Regions from separate parts of the Kitasatospora sp. NPDC101157 genome, predicted to be linked through region 1. Evidence: riboswitches for the same ligand, from Rfam matches in the RefSeq annotation. Region 1 holds a riboswitch; the other holds the start of a gene.

What was found. Region 1 has a riboswitch for glycine ahead of gcvT (glycine cleavage system aminomethyltransferase GcvT). Riboswitches for the same ligand answer to the same signal wherever they lie in the genome.
Region 2: another riboswitch for glycine. It lies ahead of gcvP (aminomethyl-transferring glycine dehydrogenase); the one in region 1 lies ahead of gcvT (glycine cleavage system aminomethyltransferase GcvT).

Annotation. Positions count from the first base shown of each region.
Region 1 covers NZ_JBIWPL010000008.1:242,062-245,455, reverse strand. The annotation lists partial or broken gene ACIRVF_RS19815 (enhanced serine sensitivity protein SseB C-terminal domain-containing protein) at 1-490, opposite strand, end outside; gene ACIRVF_RS19810 (enhanced serine sensitivity protein SseB C-terminal domain-containing protein) at 606-1,403, opposite strand; glycine riboswitch at 1,658-1,763, shown strand; gene gcvT (glycine cleavage system aminomethyltransferase GcvT) at 2,011-3,132, shown strand; gene gcvH (glycine cleavage system protein GcvH) at 3,233-3,394, shown strand, end outside.
Region 2 covers NZ_JBIWPL010000023.1:13,552-16,945, reverse strand. The annotation lists gene gcvP (aminomethyl-transferring glycine dehydrogenase) at 1-1,515, opposite strand, end outside; glycine riboswitch at 1,753-1,856, opposite strand; partial or broken gene ACIRVF_RS32850 (PRC-barrel domain-containing protein) at 2,080-2,454, shown strand; gene ACIRVF_RS32845 (DUF2382 domain-containing protein) at 2,527-3,228, shown strand.

The DNA.
Region 1 (3,394 bases):
GCTGGGCGTTCACCTGCGGCTCGCTCAGCTTCAACGGACCGGCCGGCAGCCGGTCCAGGCCCGCGGCGATCCGCCGCAGGTCCGCCCACGGCACGCCGACCCCGCCGCCCGGCGCGTGCGGGTTGAGCCACAGGCCCCAGCGGGTGCGGTACAGCGAAGCGGCGATCTCCCGTCCGGAGATGACCTCGTGGGCCCGGGCCCAGCCGGAGGCCGTCAGCTGCTCGGGCGAGGTGACGGCCGGCGCGTAGCCGTGACCGCCGATCTCCATGTTCCCGTACTGGGCGTCCGGACTGCCCGGGCTGCCGTGCCACAGCAGCATCCAGACCCGGCCCTCGGCCAGCGCGTGCAGCAGCCGCTCGTACGCGTCCCAGCGCTCCGGCACGACCTCGCGCAGAGCCTGCTCCAACGCGCCCGGATCCGCGCCCGGGCGCCCGGCCGGTGCCTGGCCCCAGGGCCCCGGCACCCCGCCCGCTCCCGTTCCCGCACTCATGCGCCCACCTCGCCGCGCCTCTTTCCTGAACCCGCCGGCCCGTCAGCCGCCTGCACGCACCCTATGGCGCGGCACCGGCCGCCGCCACGGCGACGTGCCTGTGAAGGATCCCCGCTCACACCCGCGAGTAGAAGGGCATGACCCGGGTCAGCAGCCACTCGACCACCGGGTCGTCGGCGAGGTCGAGCAGCACGAGGTGGACGCCGCCCGGCAGCGGCGCGGTTCCCAGCGCCCGGCCGAGCGCCTCGTTCACCGCCCCCGGGTCGGCCGGGGCCGCCGGGTCCAGCTGGACGCCCACGAACATCACGGTCGGCTCGCCCTCGATGCTGGCCAGCGCCCGGCGCGCGGTCAGGACCCCCGGCAGGGCCGACAGTTCGGCCCTGCAGGCAGCCAGGAAGTGCTCCGGGTCCTCGCCCGGCACGGGCTCGCGCAGCGCCACCCGGCCGCCGGTCGGCGCCTCCGGCTGCTGCTCCCAGCGCTCCTCCCGGGGGCCGCGGCGCAGCTCCGCCACGCCCTGCGGGGGCACCGGGATGCCCACCGCCGCCTCCGGGTTGACCGCGATGCCCACGCCCAGCGGCAGCCCGCGGGCGAACTCCCAGGCCGGCGCGACCGCGAAGGCCATCCCCGGCGCCTGCTGCAGGAACACCTCCTGCGAGGAGAACACCGGCACGTACGGGGCGCCGGCCAGCTCGACGGTCGGCAGGTCCAGCGACTGCCCGTTCGGGTCGCCGCCGGCCGGCAGCGGGATCCACACCTGGCTGCGGGCCAGCACCTCGATCACCCGCGGCGTCGCCCCCGGGTCGCCCAGCGCGGCCGTCAGCACCTGCTCCAGCTCGTTCGCCGGCCACGCGCCGCCCGACGGCGCCGCCTGCGGCCCGTCCCACCCCTGCTGCTGCTCCACCGGGTACTCCATGCGCCGCCGTCCGCCCTCGTGCCGGTCGGCCGCCCACTGCTGCGCCGACGCGGAGAAGTTTAGGGCTCGGCTTCGAACGCGCGTCGGCCCCCCGGAGGGCGCCCGGCGGCGTGCGGCGGGGCGCGCCGTGGCACGTGACCGGGCGCTCCGCGCCGTGTGACCGGGTCCCCTCTCCCCTCCTCCGCGCGGACGTGCCATGATGTGCGCGTCCGACGGCATGCGCCGCGGGCCCCCACAACTCCACACCGGCCGCTCGAACCCGCGCGGGAGAGCCCGGAGTGCCCCTCGGGGGGGCACAGCCGGCGCCGAAGGAGCAAGTCCTCCCCGGAATCTCTCAGGCCCCCCTACCGCGCGGGTTAGGCACATCTGGAAAGCGGCGCACGGCCTTGTCGCGCGCCCACCCACGGTGCAAGCCGCCGTCCTGTCCCCGATGCTGGAACCAGCTGATGCTGGCACCAGCTGCGGGCAGGCGGGCGGTGAAGCTCTCAGGTTCGACGACAGATGGGGAGACCCACGCCGCCGCATGCCCGCGCGCAGGGTCGGTCCCCGAGCGGGTCCGGTCCCGGCGCGCGCACCCCTGAGTGCCCCGACCGAGGAGTTCCTGGCCATGTCGTCCCTCCGCCTCACCGCGCTCGACGCGCTGCACCGCGCCCTCGGCGCGACCATGACCGACTTCGCCGGCTGGGACATGCCGCTGCGCTACGGCAGCGAGCGCGAGGAGCACCTCGCCGTCCGCACCAAGGCCGGCCTGTTCGACCTTTCGCACATGGGCGAGATCACCGTCACCGGCCCGCAGGCCGGCGAGATGCTGGACCACGCCCTGGTCGGCTTCGTCTCCGCGCTCGGCGTGCTGCGCGCCCGCTACACCATGATCTGCGCCGAGGACGGCGGCATCCTGGACGACCTGATCGTCTACCGCCTGCGCGAGGACGCCTTCCTGGTGGTCGCCAACGCCTCCAACGCCCAGCTGGTGCTGGACGAGCTGATCGCCCGTGCCAAGGGCTTCGACGCCGTCGTCACCGACGACCGCGACACCTACGCGCTGATCGCCGTCCAGGGCCCGGAGGCCACCGCCGTCCTGGCGAAGACCACCGACGCCGACCTGCCCGGCCTGAAGTACTACGCGATCCTCCCGGCCCAGGTGGCCGGCCGCGAGGTGCTGCTGGCCCGCACCGGCTACACCGGCGAGGACGGCTTCGAGATCTTCTGCCACCCGATCGACGCCGAGCCGGTCTGGCAGGCCCTGACCGCCGCCGGCGAGGGCCACGGCCTGGTCCCCTGCGGCCTGTCCTGCCGCGACACGCTGCGCCTGGAGGCGGGCATGCCGCTGTACGGGCACGAGCTGTCCACCGACCTGACCCCGTTCGACGCGGGCCTGGGCCGGGTCGTCCGCTTCGACAAGACCACCAACGACGGCGCGTTCGTCGGCCGCAAGGCGCTGGAGCAGGCCGCCGCCGCGGCCGAGACCAACCCGCCGAAGGTGCTGGTCGGCCTGGTCTCCGAGGGCAAGCGCGTGCCGCGCGCCGAGTACACGGTGGTCTCCACCGACGGCGCCCCGATCGGCCGGATCACCTCGGGCGCGCCGTCCCCGACCCTGGGCAAGCCGATCGCGATGGCCTACGTCGACGCGGCCCACGCCGCCCCGGGCACCACCGTGGCGGTGGACGTGCGCGGCAAGCACGAGCCCGTCCAGGTCGTGGCGCTGCCGTTCTACAAGCGCGCCCGCTGAGGCCGTCACAGCCCCCTCGATTTCCCATACACGCACGTCGGAGCCGTCCGTGCGGCGGCCCGCTGCGTCGTACCCGCTTCCCATCCTGGAGAATGACGCCATGAGCAACCCCCAGCACCTGCAGTACACCAAGGAGCACGAGTGGCTGACGGCCCCCGTGGAGGGTGTCTCGACGGTCGGCATCACCAAGCACGCCGCCGACGCGCTCGGTGACATCGTCTACGTGCAGCTGCCCGAGGTCGGCACCACCGTGACCGCCGGC
Region 2 (3,394 bases), on a different contig from region 1:
GTCCCGGTCCGACAGGCGGCGCAGGTAGCGCAGCATGGCGGTCTCCGAGCGGTGGCTGTGGAAGACCGGGTGGGTCAGGTACTCGTCCTCGCGCAGCAGCGCGGCCGGCAGCGTCCCGGCGGCCTCGGCCACCTCGACGGCGGGGACGCCGAACGCGGCCCAGACACCGGCCAGGTGCTCGCGGGTGGTGGTCTCGTCGGTGGAGACCGAGATCCGGTCCGCGCCGTCCTGGTACACGTTGATGCCGTTGGCACGGGCGGCGGCGGCGATCTCGGCGGCACGGCTCGGGACGACGGCGGTGACGGTGTCGAAGAACTCGCCGTGCAGCAGCTCGACGCCGCCGGCCCGCAGGCCCTCGGCGAGGGCGGCGGCGTAGCGGTGGGTGCGGCGGGCGATGTCGGCCAGGCCGTCCGGGCCGTGGTAGACGGCGTACATCGAGGCCATCACGGCGAGCAGCACCTGGGCGGTGCAGATGTTGCTGGTGGCCTTCTCGCGGCGGATGTGCTGCTCGCGGGTCTGCAGCGCCAGGCGGTAGGCACGGTTGCCGTCGGCGTCGACGGAGACGCCGACCAGGCGGCCGGGCAGCGAGCGGGCGTACTCGGCGCGCACCGACAGGTAGCCGGCGTGCGGGCCGCCGAAGCCCATCGGCACGCCGAAGCGCTGCGAGGTGCCGCAGGCGATGTCGGCGCCCAGCGAGCCCGGGGACTTGAGCAGGGTGAGCGCCAGCAGGTCGGCGGCGACGGCGACGATCGCGCCCAGGCCGTGCGCCTGCTCGATCACCGGGGCGAGGTCGCGGACCACGCCGGTGGCGCCCGGGTACTGGAGCAGCACGCCGAAGACGCCGCGCTCGGCGATCTCGGCCGGGATGCCCTCGGACAGGTCGGCGACGACGACCTCGACACCGGTCGGCACGGCGCGGGTGTTGATCACCGCGATGGTCTGCGGCAGGGTCTCGGCGTCGACCAGGAAGACGCCGCCCTTGACCTTGGTGACGCGGCGGGCCAGCGCCATCGCCTCGGCGGCCGCGGTGCCCTCGTCCAGCAGCGAGGAGCCGGAGGTGGGCAGGCCGGTCAGGTCGGAGACCAGGGTCTGGAAGTTGAGCAGCGCCTCCAGGCGGCCCTGCGAGATCTCCGGCTGGTACGGGGTGTAGGCGGTGTACCAGGCCGGGTTCTCCATGACGTTGCGCAGGATCACCGGCGGGGTGAAGGTGCCGTAGTAGCCCAGACCGATCATCGGCTGGAGCACCTGGTTGCGGCCCGCCAGCTCGCGCAGCTCGGCGAGGACCTGGGCCTCGCTGCGGCCGGCGGGCAGGTCCAGGGCGGTGATGGAACGGATGGCCTCGGGAACGGCCGTGGCGGCGAGCTCGTCCAGCGAGCCGTAGCCGACGGACGCCAGCATCTTCTCCTGGGCGGCGGCGTCGGGGCCGATGTGGCGGTTCTCGAAGGGGCTGGCCAGCTCAAGCTCGGTGAGGGTCGAGGCGCCGCTGGGGCGTCCCGCGTTCGGCTGGGCGTTCATGGTGGTCGAGGCCTCCTGGTCACGGACCAACGGGGGTGCGCACGCCGGCCGGCCAACGCCGCTGCGGACAGCGGACCGGCCTGGGCGGACGGACCCGAAAGGCCTCCCCCTCTGTCATCGGGACCTGAGAGCTTCGCCCGCACGTCGCGCTGTGGCGCTCCGTCGGCTTGCACCGTCGGTGAGGGTGGTGATCGCCGGCTCCCGCGCCGGCGGTCCTGCCCTGCTTTCCAGAGTGACCTATCCCGCACGGTACGGATGCCTGAGAGATTCCGGGGAGGAGTTGCTCCTTCGGCGCCCCGACCAGCGGTTTTCGCTGACGGGGACTCTCCCGAGCGGGCTCGGCGGTCGCCGCCCAGGGTACCAGCGGCAGGCCTTCCGATCACGGGTGCGTCGGGTCACTCCGGGTCTACGCGCGTCCCCCGGACGGCCCAGCGCCGACCCGTCCGGCCGCACCCCGGTCGCGTGGGCCCGATTCATGGCTTTTGGTGTGAAGTGGCGGACGGGACGGGTGCCCCGGCCGCCGATCTGCGGGCGTGCCGCAGGCGCAGCGCACTGGAGGAAAGCGTGCAGACCGAAATCGACCCCCGCGACCTCATCGGCCACAAGGCGGTCGACCGCAACGGAGACAAGATCGGCACGGTCGACGAGGTGTACCTGGACGACGCCACCGGACAGCCGGAGTGGGCGGCCGTCCGCACCGGCATCTTCGGGCGGGACGCCTTCGTCCCGCTCACCACCAGCGAGTTCTCCGGCGACGAGCTCCGGGTGCCGTACGACAAGTCGCTGGTCAAGGACTCGCCGGACTTCGGCGTCGGCCAGCACCTGTCCCCCGCCCAGGAGCTCCAGCTCTACCGCTACTACGGCCTCGACACCGGATCGGACGGCCGCCCGACCGCCGGGGCGCCCGGCCCGACCGCCCAGCCGGACGTCGACTTCGGCACCACCTCGGCCGTCCCCGCGGCCGCGGTCGCCGAGCCGGTCGCCCACCACTCCCCGGACTCCGGCGCGACGATGACCGCCACCGCCACCAGCACCGCCACGGAGGCCCCCGTGAGAACCGTCGGCACGCCCGCACCCTTCCCCACCCACCCCGTCGAGCCGATGCCGCATCCCGCCCAGGCCGCGGCCATCCCGACCGCGACCCCCCAGGCCGCGGCCATCCCGACCGCCACCCCCCAGGCCGCGGCCATCCCGACCGCGACCCCCCAGGCCGCGGCCGCTCCCCTCACGACCGACACCGCCGCCGCCTCGGCCCCCAGCGACCCGGTGGAGATCACCTGCCGCGAGGAGCGGCTGGACATCACCACCGAGTGGCACGTCCTGGGCACCGCGAAGCTGCGCAAGTACGTGACCAGCGAGCAGGTCGAGCGCCGGGTCCCGGTGGTCCGCGAGCGGGTCCGGGTGGAGCGGATCCCGGTCAGCGAGACCGAGCTCGCCTCGCTCACCGAGAAGGAGATCGACGAGGCAGTGGAAGAGGTCACCCTCCGTGAGGAACGACCGGTGGTCCGCAAGTACCTCGCCCCGATCGAGCGGGTCCGCCTGGTGGTCGAGCGGTACACCGAGGAGGAGGTGGTCCGGGACGAGCTCCGCCGCGAGAACGTCGAGGTCCACGACACCACCGCCGAGGCCGTCGCCGCGCCCCACCCGACGAACGGCTCGATGCCCCCGGCCCCCGACGGCGCCCGCCCCGCCGCCCTGCATCCCATGGCCTGATCGCACTGCCCCCAGCGCCCCGCCGATGGGCCCCGGACCCCCGGTCCGGGGCCCTCGCCGTGCCCGCGATCGGCCGGTCCGCCGCAGACGAACCTTCACCTTTGCCAAACCTTAACCACTCGATATTTGACACTCTGAAGTATCTTCCGGCAGAGTTACTTCAGTT